DNA from 4 places in the Sporosarcina sp. P19 genome. Region 2 is predicted to be linked to each of the others. Evidence: riboswitches for the same ligand, from Rfam matches in the RefSeq annotation. Region 2 holds a riboswitch; each other region holds the start of a gene.

Region 1 (5,102 bases), on a different contig from region 2:
ACCTAGGCTTGGTAACTCAACCTGGCGCCACTTAAAGCAAAAGGAGTAAGCAACTCATGCGTCTTCTGACAGCCGTTTATGTAATCCTTCATCAGTATACCTGTTATCGGGCTAAGCAAAATGCCGTTTCGGTAATGACCGGTACATATATGCAGCCCGTCGATGAACGGATGAGACCCCATGACCGGCAGATGGTCTGCGGCTTGGGGACGTACACCGACCCATGTTCGGTGGATCACTCCATCACTAAGCACAGGCAATAGGCGGGAAGCCCGTTGTAATAGCGAAAGAATGCCATGAGCCGTTACTGATGTATCAAAGGAACCGGGAATAGACGTTGCACCGATGAGCATTTCCTTATTTCGTTTCGGCACAATATAACAGCCGTCTACCGCAAATACCGTTTTGACCGGTGCAGGGCCGGCCAGCCGGATTGACAAGCATTCACCTTTCACAGGAATGACGGGCAAGGAAAAATCAGTGTCAGCTAAGAGATGGCTGCTCCAGGCACCGGCTGCAATCGTCACTTGAGTTGCATAAAGCGAGCCGATTGAAGTATCAACCCCCACTATCCGGTTTTGCTGAATCAGCAGACGAAGAGCCTTTGTTTCTTCATATACATGGGCACCGGCATGCATTGCTGCTTTCAAAAAGGCCTGTGCGAGCAAGGGGGCTTTCACTTGATGGTCTTTTTCCAGAAAAATAGCACCGGCAGTTTGGGACGTCATACAAGGTTCGATCTCCGGCACTTCTTCCGGCTCAAGCCACTGAATGGATGGGTCCTTTTCGGATAAAAAGTGATACTGTCGGTGCAGCTCGTCACGATCCTGTTCTGTCGCGGCCGTTTTGATCAGGCCAGCTGTTCGTAAATCAATGTCTATACCCGTTTCGGACAGCAATTCATCACGAAGTTGGGGGAACATCGCTCGGCTTTCCAGTGCGATTCCCAACAACGGATTGTCCTGCTCAAACTCATTTTGCGCCCCAAGCATCCCTCCTGCTGCCATAGAGGCCTGTCCGGCTTTGCCTGCATCAAATACAGCTACGCTTAAGCCTTCTTTGGCCAGTCGATAGGCAATGGAACAACCTATTACTCCTCCGCCAATAACAATATGATCATATGTCTTCATTATTTCCACTCCTCATAGATGACCTAAATACTAATGCTATTGAACATCTATATCAGCCTGTTAGAAAATGAAAAACGCCACTTTCATAGAAGAAAGCAGCGCCTCATGTATACAGTCCATAACATACAAGTGATGTAAGCAGTGCCACTTCCCTTCGCCAGTACGAGCTGGATCAGGTTCCAAGAGTCCCAAAGTCAATCACTTTGATCTCAGCCTTTTTTCAAAGGCACCTCTAGCGGATGAAATATTCATTTTTTTCAGAATAACATACAAGCCGAAATTTGTCATTTGAAATTAGTTATGGATCGGTGCTTATGCAAGGTGATTTTATAACAAGACATCAAAGAGAATAATCATACAACGGCAAACCATTCATCCGACCAGGTGATTGGCTACTTGGTTCTTTTTGTATGCAATTGTAGTGTATTGACTGAATTGTATCGTACACAGCGTAGCCCGACACTAAAATATTCTCAACTCTCTTTTTACTAGAAACGTAAGGTGGACTGTAAATACTGCACTATTGCAAACCAAAAGTGCTGGTAGAACTTTCTTAATCCATGTATTTATTAAATAACCTTCTATTATTGTGTAAGAAGATTCAACACTTTGACTGATGAACAGTGCTTTCTTATCGGAAGGATTTTCATAATATACGGACCAGTCACTCCTGCAATACCTATATTGTTCCCAGTTGTGGCAGCGATTACTCCTGCTACCTGCGTGCGGGGACCTGGTACCTCATCCTACGCCTCCCATTCAAGACTCAACACGCGATTTCGTCGGATCTCCCTTTGGTGATGGAATATCAGTGGATTCAGCTAATTTCATTAAATAATATATTTCTTCACGCGCCATGTGATCTGCCATTAAAGGGGTTAGGGTCCCAAGCGTTTCTTTCTTCAAATCCATCTCTTCCAACTCTCTTAAAAATGCTTTAAAAATAGTCATCTCTAAGTTGATGTCCTGATGGAATTTAGTTAACGCTGGGAATTTCATAATATTCGTACGTAAATAACCAGCCATCTCAATTGCTTTTAAATAAAATGCTTCCCACTCTTTAGTAAATCGTTCACTTTTCTTTTTGAGCTTGGCTTCCACACGGTCTAAATTTGCATCAAGAGCGCCCGCATGCCCTGCCGCATCGAGTAACCACAGCAAGTCATGGTGAAGAGGATGTACAGTCGGTGGTTTCTCTCCTTTTGCAAAGCATGTAAATATACGTATAGCCTCTTCTACTTCATTCACCATGTGATTAATAAAGGAAGGTGGCAGAGAAATTTTGATGTTGCCGACTAAATGCTGCTGTATTAATAATAATTTAAACTTGCGAATATCTTCACTCGCTTTTAAAGTTTCTTGCGCTAATGTCCGTAGAGATTGTGTATCCAGATCTCCCTTTGCTTTAGCAAGAAGGCCATCAAATAACTGTATATAATAACTTGCTGTCTTAATATTTGCCACTTCATCCGGCGCTAAAGAATCGTGAATGAAGCGTGCATGATCGCCTAATATTTGTAACCAAAAACGCAGTTCAAATGACATCTCTTCCTGTAAACTCTTCAATACATTCCCTCCCTATCCATTGAGGTCTCTGACAGTAGATATTCTCTTCACACGCCAATTAAGTGTAAAGAGACTTCCATATTCAGTAGCCTGCAATCTACTTCCCTATTCATATTATGTGTAGCTGCTGTTTTTATGTATGTATTCACGGTGGAGATACACCTTCAATTATTCCAGTCAAACATAGAATTTCACACGCAACGAGTATATATAATGGAGGTTAAATAACTCATGGACGTGCTGCATATAGTGAGCATAAATACAATCAGAGGAAGTGGTTTGCATGATAGAAAGGGCGCTGCTTTTCATTATTCTATTACGAGTTATTTCAGGAAGTATAGAAATAACAGCTGCTGCACTCATGTTTAAATTCAATGACTTGGAAAAGGCGTTTTATATTAACTCTTTACTTGCATTAGTAGGTCCATTTATATTAATTGTAACGACAGGAATTGCATTACACGGCCTCACTGAAAAAGTATCTTTAGTAAGAATGATTTGTCTATTCACAGGAATTTTCCTCATCCTTTTTAGTTTAAAATCTAAATAAATACTTCATTCCATACATATCTCTAAATAGAAAAGAACCTGACAGTTTTTTACTGTCGGGTCCTTTTTCAGTTTCTTTGATTGGATTCTTCAATTTCTTCGATATTAATGAACTTAAACACCATAAAAGTCAAAATGACTCCCAGTACAGTGGCAATGATATAACTGCCGTTCAGAAAATCTTTCATGGCAATTGACATCAACGGAGGGCCTGCGGCTACACCGATAAATCTGGCTGAACTGTAAAAAGAAGACACCGTGCCTCGTAGCTCTTTTTCAATATTTTCTGTAATAATCGCATCCAATGCAGGCAATAATGCGCCTATGGCTATTCCGACTATACTAGTCACAATCAACAAGAGGATCAAGTTCTTGCTTGTAAATCCAACAAAAATGACACTGGCAGACATGGCGATTAAGCAAATGACCATGACCCTTTTTATAGTTTTCAGTTCGCCTTTAATTTTTCGGCCCGATAAAAAGGAAGCAATACATAGGAATAATAACGGAATGGCCAAAACGAATCCTTTCTTAATCCCCTCAATATCATGTGTTTTCTCCAGGTTTTCCGATAAAAAAAACAACATACTGAATAGAACCAGCATGACTAGAACTCCATTTAAAAATACGGTATACAACCATTTACCTTCTGACGCAAATATCTTTTTAGTGTTCTTGATAAACACCTTAAACTTTACGGGTTCATCTTTTTCTTTCGGGACTTTAACAAATAAGAAGATCAGTACAAAAGAAATGACGCTGAGTGCAGAAATAGAGAAGAATGGCAGGAACCATAATAGAGCAGCAAATGCTGAACCTAAGATAGGAGCTAATACTTTTCCAAACGTGTTTGACGTTTCAATAATTCCCAAACACTTACTGCTTTTTTCACCATCATCTTTATATAAGTCACCCACAAGCGGTAGCACGATTGGCATGGCGCCGGCTGCTCCTATACCTTGTAATACCCGACCAATAATAATCATCATATACGGGTCATCCATCTTCCACGAAGCAAATCCCGCAATCAGACCTCCGATCAATGCAAAGACTAAACTTGGCAATATCACCATTTTCCGTCCGAAACGGTCTGATAAATATCCGGCTACTGGGATAAGAAAAATAGCCGCCACCGAGTAACTGGTAATAATCATACTCGATTGAAACGATGTAATCCCCACTTTATCTTCCAATAAAGGAAGCACGGGTATGAGCATAGAATTCCCTAGCGTCATAATAAGAGGAATTGAAGCCAGACTAACAATGCACCATACACTAACCTTGTCCGCACTTTTATCCATTACCACACCTCATCATATTTTGTTCTACTAATTAGAGGTATGGTTTCCTAACGAGTTTTTTTTATACTTTAATATTTTTTATTAGCACAATCATGAGATTATGTAAAAAATTAAGCAAACACAGCCTAGTGAAGAGTTGTTAAAATAACGCTTGATAAGCCTGAATACCGAAGTATATTCCAAAACCGATCATAGATATAGAGGATATAATGGAAACGATTAGCAAAAGTCTTGAGGATAAGAACTTGCGTGCTCCACTGGACAAAAAGGCCATGAACAAATCCACGATCATTATACCCAATAAAATCGCAAGACTGTTTATAATGATTTGGTACCCTGTTGATCCACCAGCTGTTTTGGCCAAAATGGAACCGTATATACCGAGCCAAAAAATAATAGTAAGCGGATTCAACAATGACATCAAAAAGCCAGTCATCATAGATGTTCTTAGTCTGACTCGTTTACCCAATCTCACACTCATTTCAACTTTGTTCAACGTCAGTAAGTTTTCTATACCTGTATACATCAGCACAAAACACCCAAACGACCAGAGAAT
Region 2 (5,102 bases):
TGTTCTTCTAACTGAAGAAGATTTCGGCGTTTTACAGAGATCTGCTGTATTAACTGTTCAGTTGTCATAACTCCTTCACTCCTTATCAATGATAGATTTCAGCACCAGATTTTTTAAATTCTTCAGCTTTCTCCTTCATGCCATTTTCCATTGCTAGCTTCTCTTCTAAACTGTTTTCATCAGCATATTTTCTAATGTCGTGTGAAATTCGCATACTGCAAAACTTAGGTCCGCACATCGAACAGAAATGGGCGATCTTGGCTCCTTCAGCAGGCAATGTTTCATCATGATATTCCATCGCGCGTTCAGGATCCAAGCTTAAATTAAATTGATCTCGCCAACGGAATTCGAAGCGGGCTTTTGATAATGCGTTGTCACGTTTGTATGCATTCGGATGACCTTTTGCTAAATCAGCTGCATGGGCTGCAATTTTATACGTAATGACGCCTTCACGCACATCATCTTTATTCGGTAGACCAAGATGTTCTTTAGGCGTTACATAACATAACATCGCTGTCCCGAACCAACCGATCATAGCCGCACCAATAGCAGATGTGATGTGGTCATAGGCAGGCGCAATATCTGTCGTTAAAGGACCGAGCGTATAGAAAGGTGCTTCTTGGCAAATCTCCATTTGCTTCTCAACGTTTTCCTTAATTAAATGCATAGGTACATGTCCAGGACCTTCTACCATGACTTGCACATCATGGGTCCAAGCAATTTTCGTCAGTTCTCCAAGAGTTTCAAGTTCAGCGAATTGAGCCTCGTCATTGGCATCAGCTATTGAGCCTGGACGTAATCCATCTCCTAATGAAAACGCGATATCGTACTGTTTCATAATTTCACATATATCTTCAAAGTGTGTGTAGAGAAAACTTTCTTTATGATGCAACATGCACCACTGGGCCATAATAGAGCCACCTCGTGAGACAATTCCAGTCACACGATGAATCGTCATGGGAATATAACGCAGCAGAACACCCGCATGAATTGTAAAATAGCTGACCCCTTGCTCTGCCTGCTCAATCAATGTATCGCGGAATACCTCCCATGAGAGATCCTCCACTTTGCCGTTTACTTTTTCCAACGCTTGATATAATGGAACCGTTCCGACGGGGACAGGTGAGTTACGGATGATCCATTCACGTGTTGTATGAATGTTCTTTCCAGTTGATAAATCCATGATATTGTCTGCGCCCCAGCGTGTAGCCCATGTCATCTTTTCCACTTCCTCAGCAATTGAAGAGGAGACGGCAGAATTACCGATATTCGCATTGATTTTCACATGGAATTTACTTCCGATAATCATCGGTTCCGCCTCTGGGTGGTTGATATTAGACGGGATAATTGCCCGTCCTTTCGCTACTTCATCCCGTACCAGTTCAGGGGTTACATTTTCACGGATTGCTATGAACTCCATTTCAGGTGTAATGATTCCTTTGCGCGCATAATGCATTTGTGTAACATTCATGCCGTTTTTTGCTCGTAATGGTTTACGTTTCAACAATGGAAATTCTGCTTCTTTTTGCATATTTTCCATTGAACGATATCCGTTATCCCGTGGTTTCACTTGCCTGCCTTCATATTCTTCCACGTCATTTCGTTCAACTATCCAGTTCTTCTTGATAAGTGGAAGTCCTTTTTTGATATCCACTTGATAACCAGCTTCCGTATATTTACCGCTTGTATCATAGACACGGAAAGGTTCATTCGCTATTTCACCTTGCTCAGTTATAGTTGGTGATAGCTCAATTTCGCGCATCGGTACAAGTATGTCTGGACGATTTCCTTGTACGTAGACCTTTCTACTAGCTGGAAAACATTCATGGATATGGATTTCTTCTCGCTTCTCTTGCATTTTGTCATCGTCTCCTTTTAAGGGGCGACATGACTCGATTCAAGTGATGGGAATCGGCAACAAAAAAGACCAGTTCCGTAGATAGGACCTGGTCTTCAAAACGCATAAATACGCGTCGCTGATAAAATGAAAACTTCCCTACGCTGGTACGAGCCAGATCAGGTCCAAAGAGTCCGGAATGCGTGTACTGTCATTCCATCTCAGTCCAATAACGTTGGACACCCCTAGTATTAGTATTTAATTGTTCGAACAGGAATAGTATACCATACCTTAATCGGTTTTTAAAGATTAATTATTCTGTTAATTTTCATAAGTTCCGTTATTTACATGTAACTAGTGTGATTGGTGAGGAAGCAGAAATGCAGAATCAGAAAAAACCTTCGATATACTCTGCATTCAGTCTGGTAGGAAGTTAGTGGGAAAGTATATCGCTGGCTTGTCTGTAAAGATCATTCTATGGACAAGCTATTTTTATAAGATCTTTTCAACACCACTCAAGAAAGCATGTAATGATGAGAAGGGAATGTCTTTGTATGACTTGTAAGATGCATAAATAGTGATGACGTGAGATAATCAAAAATGAAAAAATAAAAGAGGAAGGATCAGTGTAGTAGAGTTTACATTGTATAACATATCTAGGATTGAGAAGGATGAATGCTATGGGGAAGTAAAGTCACATACATATTTTGTTTTTATCATGGTGCTTGTCATAATATGCATCAAGTATGCAGTAATTGAAGCAATTTTTTTATTGTAGTCTAGACACGCTTGCATACAGCTAATTAGAAATATCATTACTATGGAGGAGGTAACCAATATATGTCCTATGTTTTACTCATTATTGGATTTGTATTATTAATAAAAGGAGCCGACTATTTCGTGGATGGCTCTTCAAATATCGCAAGACTGTTGCAAATTCCACCTATTTTGATTGGTCTCACCATTGTAGCGCTCGGAACTAGCTCACCAGAAGCGACGGTCAGTATTATTGCAGCGATGGGCGGAAACGCGGACGTCGCAGTAGGAAACGTAGTGGGAAGTAATATATTCAATATCACCATTGTTGTCGGAATGGCAGCATTTCTGTTTCCGTTGAAGGTACAAAGTGAGACCATCCGAAAAGAGATTCCGTTCACTTTATTAGCAAGTATCGTCATGTTGGTGTTGATGAGTGATATGGCACTGCAAGGCTTCAGCAGCAATATGATTACGCGCGGCGATGGAATCATTTTCTTGATATTCCTTTCAATCTTTATGTACTATGTGATTGAACTTGGCCTCCGAAGCCGTCAAAATGCCACGCTTACACAACCCACTGAGAACGTGAAGTGGGGGAAGAATATACTTATTACGCTAGTCGGGCTGGCGGCGATTATATTCGGAGGAGATTTGGTCGTCGATAACGCCACGAAAATCGCTTATTCTCTTGGCATGAGCGAAACATTAGTCGGTCTTACAATCATCGCAATCGGAACGTCATTGCCTGAATTGGTTACATCAATTTTAGCGGCTTTGAAAAAAGAAAGTGAAATTGCTTTAGGGAACATCGTCGGGAGCAATATTTTCAACATCCTGTTTGTTCTCGGGGCTTCCTCTGTCATTACGCCCATCGCGGTGAACGATAAAGTATTTATCGACGTCATCATTATGATTGTTTTGACCTTAGTATTGTTGCTATTTTCTAGAACGGGCTTCAAAATTGGTAAGCGTGAAGGGCTCATGCTAGCTGTAGCTTACGTCGTGTATCTTGTGTATGTTATTTTACGTAATTAAGAAAAAATCACCTTGGTCCGTTGCAGCAGGACATACCTATTCCTATTTTTATCACAATAATAGAGCCTGTCGTTGGCACACTGATCAATATCAAAAGGCTACTCTCCATTCATTCATGGAAAGTAGCCTTTTTTATCTTTATAGCATGAGATGTAGTTATCTCCACTTATAGCCGATGCCCCAAACTGTCACCAAAATCTCGTCAATTGGAAAATTTGGTTTCCTCAACTTATCCCGTAGATTTCGAATATGCGAATCGACTGTCCGAACCTCTGTATACGTGTCATATTCCCAAGCTACTTGAAGCAAGTCTTCCCGGGTAAACGTCCGATTTGGCCGAGTCATCATTGCTTCTATAATATAGAACTCCTTTAACGTAAGTCGAACTTCATACGTGTCATACAGGATGGAATAGGACTCCAAGTCAAGAGTAAATGGACCTTCATGAATAGTCTTCGATTGATTTTCGTTCTCTGTACGCCGTAATGCCACGCGCACTCTCGCGATGAGTTCACGCTCGTCAAATGGTTTCGTAATATAATCATCTGCCCCTAGGTCAAGTCCTTTTACAACATCGGATTTGTCGGATCGAGCCGTTAATAAAATTACAGGTACAGTTGAAACTTCTCTCATTCTGCGGCAAACTTCCCATCCATCCATACCAGGCATCATGACATCGAGCAACACGAGATGTACATCCTCCACCTTGAATAACTCAATTGCATTTTGGCCGTCAGTCGCTTGCAAACAGCGATATCCGTGTGGTGCGAGGAATAGTTCGAGCAGATCGAGCATGCGTTGTTCATCATCAACAAGCAAAATGGTCTTCATATGCGTCACCTACCTTCAATATAATCGTACCGTGAAGATACTCCCTTGATCTAATTCACTTTCTACCTCGATCGTGCCACCGTGCGCTTCTGTCAATTCCTTCACTGTCGCCAAACCAAGACCAGCACCGCCAAATGAACGGGAACGAGATTTCTCGACACGATACAGCTTTTCAAATATTTGTTGCTGATTTTCCACTGCGATGCCGCATCCGCTGTCTTCGACTTGTAATAGTACATGCTTTTTATCTTGAAACGCACGAATGATTACGGTGCTACCGGTTTCAGAATAGTGAAGCGCGTTGTCTAACAGATTAAGAATAATTTGTTCGAGGCGCATTCGGTCTGCCACGATAGGGAAATCGCGGACTTGTTCGATCAGAAGCGTAATTCCTTTCAAATCAAATGATGGTTGGACAAGCTGCACAATATCTCGGATGAACTCCTCAGCAGCGAATTCGGATTTCGTCACAGTGAACGTCATTTCATCCATTTGCGCTAGATCCATCAAGTTTTTCACGAGTGTTTTTAAGCGCTCAGCTTCTTCTTCAATTATCGATAAGTAGTTGAATCGTTCTGTATCATTCAGTTCTGTACGCTGAGCGACTTTGGCATAGCCGATCAAATACGTAAGGGGGGTT
Region 3 (5,102 bases), on a different contig from region 2:
AAGCACCGCTTCCCCCTTACCGAACAACAACATCGTCAATCCAGTAGACAGGAAAGAAATGACTAACGGAATTGAAAGTATTGAAAGTTTCTTCAATGAATAACCGCTGAATACATAAAACACTATTCCGTATAAAACCGCTTGTGAGATAGCAAAAGGTACACTTTGATTCACAAGCGTAATAATCAAGAACGCAAAAAATACGATAAATTTTAGTGCGGGATTGACTCGGAATAACCAGGTCTCGCGTTTAGGTGTGAACCAATTGAACATTCTTTGCACCTCCTGGTATATTAGCCGTATGCAGTACGCCGTCCACTACAGTCCAAACAGCAGTGGCGAAGCTCTCTACAATTTCCGTATCATGCGTAACCATCAAAATGGTCATGCCTTCAATGCGCAACTGTTCCAGCTTCTCAAGAATGGCGAATGTGTTTCGTGCGTCCTGTCCAAAAGTAGGTTCATCGAGCAATAAGATATCTGTATCAGGAGTGAGAGCAGTTGCTACACTCAAACGACGCTTTTGACCCGTAGATAGCTGATAAGGATGGCGTGAAACAGAATCAGGTAAGTTAAATAAGCGTATCAATTCCTTCGCATAACGATCTGCATTAGCTTTTGGCATATCGTGCAAAGAGACGGTTAACTCTTCCGTAATCGAATTCGTCACAAATTGTAGTTCGGGATTTTGAAAGACAAGTGAAAGACCTTTCGGCAGTTGGCGCTTCTTCTTTTTCCACGCAATGGGCACGCCGTTCACCTCGTAGACACCGTCAGTCCGAAGTAATTGCATGAGTGATAAGAGCAATGTACTTTTACCAGAACCATTTTCTCCAACAATCGTAATCCAGTCAGCAGCTTGTACGGTCGCCCGTTTGACAGAAATCTTCTCCACTTGACCACGATAGCCGTGAAAGTCCTGAATCTGAATTTTCTCCTCGGATGTAACTGTTTGACGATTGATCATCATCGATTGAAATGCTTCAGACGCTTTATATTCTTCCCATACCCCTGGATACCAAATACCATAACGTTTCAGTTCTTCCTGAAAGTGTGCGAAGATCTCTGCAGGTGAACCGTCTGCTATCATAACCCCATGATCATTAAACAGCACTACGCGATCAACCCAGTCCGCAATCAAATCAATTTTATGTTCCACGATAATCACAGTTTTATCAGCGGTTGCTTCTTTAATAGAAGACCAAATTTGTTGCGTGCCTTCTGGATCCAGTAAGGCAGATGGTTCATCCAAAAATAGCACGTCAGGTTCCAGTAATAATACAGAAGCTAATGCTAACCGCTGCTTCATACCTTGCGACATTTCATTGATGGACGTATGTGGGTCTTTCAAATGCAAGTCTACACGTTTCAATACCTCTTCAATAAGAAGGGCCATTTCTTCACGCGGAACTTGAAGATTTTCCAATACGAAAGCGAGTTCCTCATCGACATATGTCATACAGAACTGTGTATCGGGGTCTTGGAAAACGAATCCCCATGAGTCAGGCAACTGAATGTCTGTTGCTTTCATTGGTAGTTCGATAGAGTTTGGTATAATGCCGCTCAATACTTGGAGTAAAGTAGATTTCCCGCAACCACTAGGACCGAGCATGAGAACTTTTTCACCAGGCCGAACAGAGAAGGAGAGGTCTTTAAAGAGCAAAGCATCTTCTCCTGGAAACTTTAATCGTAAATCGGTAACGCTGATGTTTTTCATAGTTGGATCATTCCTCCGCGTTTACTGATCAAGCAACGTATATTCTTTCTTATCAACAGGTCGAATTAACGATGTCACGCCTGTTGCTTCTAGCGCTCTTACAATAAATACAGCGAAAATACCTGTGAAGATGAATGCGCTGATTGTACGTAATCCGTATTTCACAATGAGTGCCCATGTTTCGAGTGCTGCGTACCCGTAAATTAAATCGAGTCCGAAACTTGCAAGACATGAAGCGATACCTGCTAACCCGGCGATTAAAATGGAATAGCGTCTATAACGGAATGCAGCAAACAGTAATTCCGCAGCAAGACCCTGTGCAAACCCATACATCAAAACCTCAATACCATGTCCGGCAAACGCAGACAAGGAAGCCCCTGCCAGACTTGCGATGAATGCAGTACCAGGCTTTCGCAATAATAAAAAGGCGAACGGTCCTACCATGAACCACATGCCGTAAAGCAGTTGACGTGCGACAGGCATGATCGGTTTGACGACAGTGTATAAATCATCCCAAAACTTCATCAGTACCCCAAACACCACGCCAATCATGATGGTGATCAACAAATCGGTAAACTTTAACTTCTTCATACTCTTCCACTCCTTGTTATTTTTTTATACAAAAAAGCCGTCTGAAGAGCAGACGGCCGAAGAAGGAAAGAGATTCCTGTATAATTCCATCGATCACGGTCTCTACGCTGGCATTACCCAGATCAGATTAACGGTCAGCAGTAGATTAATCTGCTATCTCAGCCTGTTTCTCTCAAGCACCCGTACGGACAATTATGTAAGTAATCCTAGTATACAGCACGTTGAATTGTCTGGCAACTTAAGAAATTACTACACGTTTCAATGAACTGCATACAGTTTAAATTGAACATATACTAGTGAAATCCTGATATACTAAAAGGATAGAAATAATCTTAATTGTGTTCTTAATATAATGTAAATAGAGTGTAAAAGGAGTTTTTACATGACGAAACATATAGCATTTATTGACGTGGAAACGACAGGTATGAGTGCCGAGGCCAGTGAAGTGATCGAGTTAGGCGTTATGCTCGGAGAGTATGAAGATAATCGTATTATTCGGGTGGCTGATGAGTATTGCGAGTTTCAAGAACCGTTCTATTCCATCTCTCCGACCATTACGAATCTCACAGGCATTACCGATCAGATGGTAAGAGGGAAGTCATTGGATATGGATAGAATCTTGAAAATACTAGATCAAGCAGACGGTATAGTAGCGCATAACGCATCATTTGATAGAGGATTCGTTAGTCGACTATTGCCTGAAACGCTCGACATGGACTGGTATTGCTCCGTCCGACAAATCAAATGGAAGAATTACGGCTTTGAGAACGGTAAACTGCAACAATTGCTGAGAGCGCACCGAATTCAAGTGCATAACGCTCACAGAGCGCTCGACGATGCAAAAAATCTTGCGGTCTTGTTGAACTCGTCCAATCCGCATCTGGAAGATGATACATTCATCTCCTATTTGATGAATAAAGCGCCGATGAAGAAACCAGCTAAAACAAGATTTTAATAGCAGTGAAAGATGTCCGGGAAGTACTTTGCCGGTCATCTTTTTTATTGGTGATCAGTTGTGCAATCTTTTAAGGGTGGTGGCTCTTCTTAATTATAGTTGAAAATGACTAAGACCACTCAAAAACATCCCATGTGCATAGTTTATCCATATGTTATTGCTATACTACTCTTGAAATCAACAGTAAAAGAAAAAGGGGATAGTTTGATGGGTAAAAAAATACAAACCGTTATGTTTTTAATGGGTGCTCTATTAATCAGTGGTTGTAGTAACGATACACAATCAAATGATCAGAACAATCAACAGAGCAACGAAGGAAATCATCACATGATGGATGACTCTACAATGGAACACGGACATATGAGCCATGACAATGTAGTGAGTTTAAAAGACTCGACAGGTGTAAATGAATTAAATATCCCACCATTGCTAACTAGTGATGCGACAGATAGAACTGAATATACTATCAAAGCGCAAACAGGTAAGGTAGATATACTTGATGGGATGACTACAGAAACCTTGGGATATAACGGTGATCTGTTAGGTCCGGTTCTTCAATTTAAAAAAGGTGAAACCATAAAAATTAACACAATCAATGAATTGGATCAAGAGACAACGTTTCATTGGCATGGTTTAGAAGTGCCTGGTGAAGCAGATGGCGGACCGCATACAACACTTAGTCCTGGTGAAAAAGAACAAATAGAATTTAAAGTGACACAAGAAGCGGCTACGTTATGGTTTCATCCACATCCCGAGGGAAAGACATCTGAACAAGTATACAAAGGACTTGCAGGGCTAATTTATATTGAGGATTCTAATTCAGCGAAATTAGAAATTCCTAAAGAATACGGAAAAAATGATATACCTTTAGTTTTCCAAGATCGAATTTTCGATGAGCAAGGCCAATTGGATTATAAAGCGGTAATGAACGAAGATGGAACGATAGGCGATACGTTATTGGTCAACGGCACAGTAAATCCTGTATTACCAGTAGAGAAAGAACAAGTGCGTCTTCGCTTGCTAAATGGATCAAACGCGAGAAATTTCACATTCAAATTGAATACAGGTGAATCGTTTGTTCAAATTGCGACAGATGGTGGCTTCTTGAATAAACCCGTCAAATTGAATGAAGTAACCTTGACGCCATCCGAGCGAGCAGAGATAATTATTGATTTCTCGCAACTAAACTCTACAGATGATTTATCTTTAATTAATGAAGATGGATCTATCCTTTTGCCGTTTGATGTGTCACATCAAGAAGTAGATGGTACAGAAAGATCCGAGCAGCTAAATGATTTTGCCGTAACGGACGAAGAAAAAAACATGCCGGTTACGAAGAATATAGAACTTTTTGGCATGATGGATCATGTAACGATTAATGGAAAGAAATTTGATCCGGAAAGAATAGATTTTACGCAAGAACAAGGCGTGACAGAAGTATGGGAGATCTATAATAAAAAAGATATGATGGGTGGTATGATTCACCCATTCCACATTCACGGAACACAGTTTAAAATAGTTTCACGAGATGGTGTAGAACCTAAAGAGAATGAGAGGGGATGGAAGGATAGTATTGCTGTTCATCCTGGAGAAAAAGTGAAAATCGCCATCCAGTTTAAGCATAAAGGTGTGTACATGTTCCATTGTCATATTTTAGAACATGAAGACAACGGAATGATGGGACAAATAGAAGTGAAATAAAAGTGATGCGTAAAGTAGCCAGTGAAATATTTATTTCACTGGCTACTTTACACTTTTTATGAAATAGGGCAAGTGCAAATTGAGTTCGGCAGAAGGGGATTCTAATAAGAAAGACAAAAGGAATGAATTGATTATAAA
Region 4 (5,102 bases), on a different contig from region 2:
GTATGGGATCGGTGAAAAGAGATTCGGATTTTTTATGATATCTTCCTTTAAAAATGTTGTATAGCGGAACTTCCATTGCTTCACTTCATTTATTTTTTCCCTGTCAGCCACCGGTTTTAGTAATCGATCCCGTTGCTTAACACGGACGGAAAAAGTATAAACTTCTTCTGTTGGTTTATTGTCAGGATCTGGGGGCATAATCACTTCATACACTTTAGATGCAATCGATTTACTGACATTCATTTTCTGATTGCTGTCAATCAACGGGCGCGTTGCCGAAACACTGTATACCACCGGCTCCGAAGAATCCGTCTGCCGATCAATAAAACGATTATCAGTAATTGTCTCGAGGTATTGACCGTTACGGTAAATATCGAACTTCTCCACATCCTTAATCCACTCCCATGACAATGCAATTTGCGATGAAGCAGCAATCGTTGTAATTACTAAGCGTTGTAAAGGATGTTCATCTTTCTGTACTTCTGTCAGGGCTGATGTTTGGATAACAATTACATTTTGAACTCGTCCTTCTTCCACTCGTTCCACTGTATATTGGAAGGGATGTGACGGATCCAGCTCCCCGTCCGTAAACTTCGGGGCTGTCCCTTCGTATACTTGCCGATCATCTTTATAGACACGGTAATAACCACCTATATCACTCCATGTAAACGTTATATCACCCAACGAATGATCCATCTGTTGAATTTCGAATAATTTCTCCATTTGCGATCTGCTCCCTTTTATCTATTTCATCTGAAACAGTTATACGCCTTCAGATAATTATGTAACATTCAGCATATAGTTATACCTGTTCTTCTATGCGCAATCTCTCATTTTCACTTACTTCCACCTCGTTATACCAGTATTATTTCAACCTTTTTCATGTATATGATATAATGAGCTCGTCTGATACATTCCACCACTAGGGGTGCCTTCTTTTTGGCTGAGATGCAATTATGCAAACCCTTTGAACCTGATCTAGTACATACTAGCGGAGGAAAGTGGGTAGTTTTTATACCCAACCGCCCATCTATGCATGGGCTTTTTGTATATATACCTTTAATGGGAGGAAGAGAAACATGCAACTTATTCAACAACTTCGTCAAAGGCAACCGCTCGTTCATTGCATCACAAATTTTGTAGTCGCGAATTTCCAAGCAAATGGCTTACTTGCACTAGGTGCTTCTCCCGTTATGGCGGATGCAGTAGAAGAAGCAGAAGATATCGCAAGAATTGCAGATTGTAGTATTTTAAATATCGGTACGTTAAAACAACAGACAGTGGATGCAATGATTTTAGCGGGAAACAGTGCCCGCGCAGCAGGAAAACCTGTCGTACTAGACCCTGTTGGTGCAGGTGCCACACCTTTTCGTAAAGCTAGCGTCCTAAAAGTACTGGACGAAGTAGATATCACACTGATTCGCTGTAATACAGGCGAACTAGCTGCGATTGCAGATATACCCTGGGCCGCGAAGGGTGTCGATGCAGGAGAAGGTTCAGCAGACATCGAGGATATAGCAAAAAAGACTGCACGCAAGTACAACTGTCTGGTAGCAGTTTCAGGTGAAGTCGATATTGTTACGGACGGACATTCTAAACTATCTATTACAGGCGGTCACCCCATGATGACTACCATTACAGGTATGGGATGTTTACTCAGCTCTGTTACAGGTGCTTTTCTTGCCGTAGGAATGGAACGTCCGCTAGAAGCTGTGGCAGACGCACTTTCATTTTATAAACGAGCTGGTGAACAAACAGCAAAAACTTCAAGTGGCCCCGGAGACTTTGCTGTGAACTTCTTAAATACATTACATACATTGGATCGCGAATCAAAAACATTTTCAGCATAATAGACAGGAGGTTTTTTAATTGACAGTACAAGTAGCATTGACCATTGCTGGTTCGGATAGCGGAGGAGGTGCAGGAATTCAGGCTGACTTAAAGACGTTTCAGGAGCTAGGCGTATTTGGAACTTCTGCACTAACTGCAGTGACTGCTCAGAACACGCACGGTGTTCACGGTGTTTATCCAATACAGACCGACGGGGTCATAACACAAATACGGGCTGTGCTTGATGATTTTGATGTAAAAGCATGTAAAACCGGAATGCTGTTTTCGGCTGATATTATTACTGAAGTAGCTGCGCTATTAAAAGAATACCCCCCAATTCCTTTAGTCATTGACCCTGTCATGATTGCAAAGGGTGGACAATCTTTATTGCAACAGCAGGCGATTCAAGCACTGAAGGAACACTTACTACCGCTGGCGACGATTGTGACACCAAATATTCCTGAAGCGGAAGTGCTGACCGGAATGAAAATACAGACAGACGAAGACATTCAGCAAGCTGCAACTGCTTTTATTAAGATGGGAGCGAAAGCTGTCGTGATGAAAGGCGGTCACCGTAGCGATGTACTGGATGCAAAGGATTATTATGCCGATGCAGAAGGTCAGTCATTCACCGTGACAACACCTTGGATCCAAACTAAAGACACACATGGAACTGGATGCACATTTGCGGCTGCACTGACCAGTTTCCTGGCAAAAGGCTATTCCATTCCGGATGCAGTTGCCGAAGCGAAGCAATTCATACAGGCTGCGATTGAAAACGGCTTGAAGATCGGTTCAGGACACGGACCGACAAATCACTGGGCATATGGTCAGCTGAAAAAGGAGATGCATTGATGCGAAATATGGAAGTAAAGAAAGCATTACGCTTATATTTTGTAATGGGCACGCCAAACTCAGGAAGTCAGGATCCATTAGCAATAGTAGAGGCAGCTCTTCGCGGTGGTATCACATGTTTTCAATTGCGTGAGAAAGGATCGAACGCACTTGAAGGCGACGCTTTGCTCGGATTCGCCAAAAAGTGTCAGGCGCTCTGCAGACTGTATCGCGTTCCTTTCATCATCAATGACGATGTGGATCTGGCATTAGCAATTAATGCAGACGGAGTTCATGTAGGACAAGATGACGAACAGGCAGACAGCGTGCGGCAGCGAATTGGTCCGGATAAATGGCTCGGAGTTTCGACTCACAACGCACAAGAAGTACAACTCGCACAATCCATTGGGGCGGATTATGTAGGACTAGGGCCTATCTATCCGACTTCAACCAAACTGGATGCTTCAGCCGTTGTAGGTACCACTCTGGTAAAAGAAATTCACACTGCATTCCCTGATATGCCAATAGTTGCTATAGGTGGTATTACACTGGCTACTACTGGCTCCATTATCCAAGCGGGAGCAGACGGTGTAGCCGTTGTTTCCGCTATCGCATCGGCTAAAGATCCACAGTATGCGGCAAGTGATTTATCAAAAACCATTCACTCCTTGTTGTAATGAAAGAGGTCCGTATGAATACACGTAAAATGATGTTCATGACAATGTTTGTCGCAATTGCAGTTGCCGGCTCTGCATTCGTTTCATTTCCTGCTGGTATCGCCAGAGCATACCCCATACAGCATGCTGTGAATGTCATAGTAGCGATTGTAATGGGTCCGGGCGCCGCCGTCATAGTAGCGTTTATGACAGGACTCGTACGTGTACTAACAGGAACCGGCTCACTGCTCGCATTTCCAGGCGGGATGATCGGTGCATTTTTTGCCGGCGTATTCTATCAGCGTTTCAAAAGAAATTGGTGTGCAGGCATTGGGGAGATAATCGGTACTGGTTTGATAGCGCCTTTGTTTGCAGTGCCTTATGCAAAAATTTTGATGGGCACGACCGTAACCGCTTTCTTCTTCCTCCCCCCTTTTCTTGTATCGACAGTGAGTGGAACAATTATCGGCCTATTGTTGGCTCCAAGACTTTTGAAATTGAAGATTTTTAAAGATTTACAGTAAGACCATGATGTAAAACGATGTGGTGGGCATCAGTATTAAGGTCAGATTTGCACTCTGGAACGTCAATCAATGATGTCTTCCCACTTCCAGATCATACGCTCTAAATTGTAAAATCCGCAGAGATTATTCTCTACGGATCTTTTGTCGATTTCCCGGGAAATAGTGGGTATTATTTCCTCATATGATTATAATAGCCCTTCATTTCGTCTTCAGGCACCATATTTCCACCCGTTCCCCATACGAGATGCGTCGCGTCTTTAAAGTCAGCAAACGGCAATTTAGACTTAATCCCATGGACAGGCCCTATCATACCAGCAAGTGCTGAAGGTTCCAGCCAGATGTCCTCACTGTCGGCCAGCTCTTTCAATAGCGTGAATAATGTCTGATCTTCTACCGTATAGCATCCTGTCAGGAAAGGTTCCATCGTTTTTCCGACAAATGCAGAAGCTGTACCGACTGCTAAACCATCAGCCGCAGTTTTATTATCCAGGCCAAAGTCTGCAACCGAGACTTGGTCATGCATTCCTGTCATCATTCCAATCATCATGCACGGTGAGTGTGTCGGCTCAGCGAAGAAGCAATGTACATGATCGCCTAATGCCAGTTTTAATCCGAATGCCACGCCGCCTGGTCCGCCGCCTACGCCGCAAGGTAAATAGACGAATAATGGATGCGCTTCATCGACAGTAATATTCTGCTCTTTCAATTGCGCTGCAACACGTTCCCCTGCCACTGCATACCCCATGAATAAATCCGTAGAGTTTTCATCGTCCACAAAATGACAAGACGGATCAGCCTCTGCCTGACGCCGGCCTTCTTCTACTGCCTTACTGTAATCATCGATATACTCCACTACATGTACGCCTTTTGAGCGCAGTAAATCCTTTTTCCATTGTTTGGCGTCAGCTGACATATGCACCGTTACATCGAAGCCAAGTTTCGCACTCATAATGCCAATACTCAATCCCAGATTCCCCGTCGAGCCTACTGCGATTTTGTGCTTCGCAAACAACTCACGGAATGCCGGTGTATCGAATTGGCTGTAGTCTTTTGCGTAATCTAGCAACTGGCTATTTATCGCAAGTGTCTCTGCATGCTTCAACACTTCATAAATACCTCCGCGCGCTTTGATTGAACCGGAGATTGGCAACGCATTATCCTGTTTTAATAAAAGCCTGCCTGGAATATTGACAGCATACACTGTTTCAAGTTCTTGCTTCATCTTTGGAATCGGTGTCAATGGGGATTCTATGATACC

What was found. A riboswitch is a leader RNA that binds a small molecule or an ion and turns the genes downstream of it on or off. The one in region 2 is predicted to bind thiamine pyrophosphate.
Region 1: it holds a riboswitch for thiamine pyrophosphate, as region 2 does, so the genes downstream of both, thiO (glycine oxidase ThiO) here and thiC (phosphomethylpyrimidine synthase ThiC) in region 2, are expected to answer to the same signal.
Region 3: it holds a riboswitch for thiamine pyrophosphate, as region 2 does, so the genes downstream of both, CSV74_RS09370 (ECF transporter S component) here and thiC (phosphomethylpyrimidine synthase ThiC) in region 2, are expected to answer to the same signal.
Region 4: it holds a riboswitch for thiamine pyrophosphate, as region 2 does, so the genes downstream of both, thiM (hydroxyethylthiazole kinase) here and thiC (phosphomethylpyrimidine synthase ThiC) in region 2, are expected to answer to the same signal.

What each region holds. Positions count from the first base shown of each region.
Region 1 covers NZ_PDYR01000005.1:63,908-69,009, forward strand. The annotation lists gene thiO (glycine oxidase ThiO) at 3-1,130, opposite strand; TPP riboswitch at 1,263-1,374, opposite strand; gene CSV74_RS07410 (DUF2935 domain-containing protein) at 1,890-2,675, opposite strand; gene CSV74_RS07415 (YqhV family protein) at 2,980-3,246, shown strand; gene CSV74_RS07420 (MFS transporter) at 3,314-4,546, opposite strand; gene CSV74_RS07425 (LysE family transporter) at 4,686-5,102, opposite strand, start outside.
Region 2 covers NZ_PDYR01000003.1:195,160-200,261, reverse strand. The annotation lists gene thiC (phosphomethylpyrimidine synthase ThiC) at 86-1,858, opposite strand; TPP riboswitch at 1,977-2,094, opposite strand; gene CSV74_RS05755 (calcium/sodium antiporter) at 2,678-3,631, shown strand; gene CSV74_RS05750 (response regulator transcription factor) at 3,788-4,462, opposite strand; gene CSV74_RS05745 (HAMP domain-containing sensor histidine kinase) at 4,478-5,102, opposite strand, start outside.
Region 3 covers NZ_PDYR01000007.1:78,490-83,591, forward strand. The annotation lists gene CSV74_RS09360 (energy-coupling factor transporter transmembrane component T family protein) at 1-273, opposite strand, end outside; gene CSV74_RS09365 (ABC transporter ATP-binding protein) at 251-1,717, opposite strand; gene CSV74_RS09370 (ECF transporter S component) at 1,739-2,308, opposite strand; TPP riboswitch at 2,391-2,502, opposite strand; gene CSV74_RS09375 (exonuclease domain-containing protein) at 2,691-3,263, shown strand; gene CSV74_RS09380 (multicopper oxidase family protein) at 3,471-4,964, shown strand.
Region 4 covers NZ_PDYR01000006.1:167,965-173,066, forward strand. The annotation lists gene CSV74_RS08975 (DUF3238 domain-containing protein) at 1-723, opposite strand, end outside; TPP riboswitch at 915-1,017, shown strand; gene thiM (hydroxyethylthiazole kinase) at 1,080-1,850, shown strand; gene thiD (bifunctional hydroxymethylpyrimidine kinase/phosphomethylpyrimidine kinase) at 1,870-2,685, shown strand; gene thiE (thiamine phosphate synthase) at 2,685-3,341, shown strand; gene thiW (energy coupling factor transporter S component ThiW) at 3,356-3,844, shown strand; gene CSV74_RS09000 (D-serine ammonia-lyase) at 4,014-5,102, opposite strand, start outside.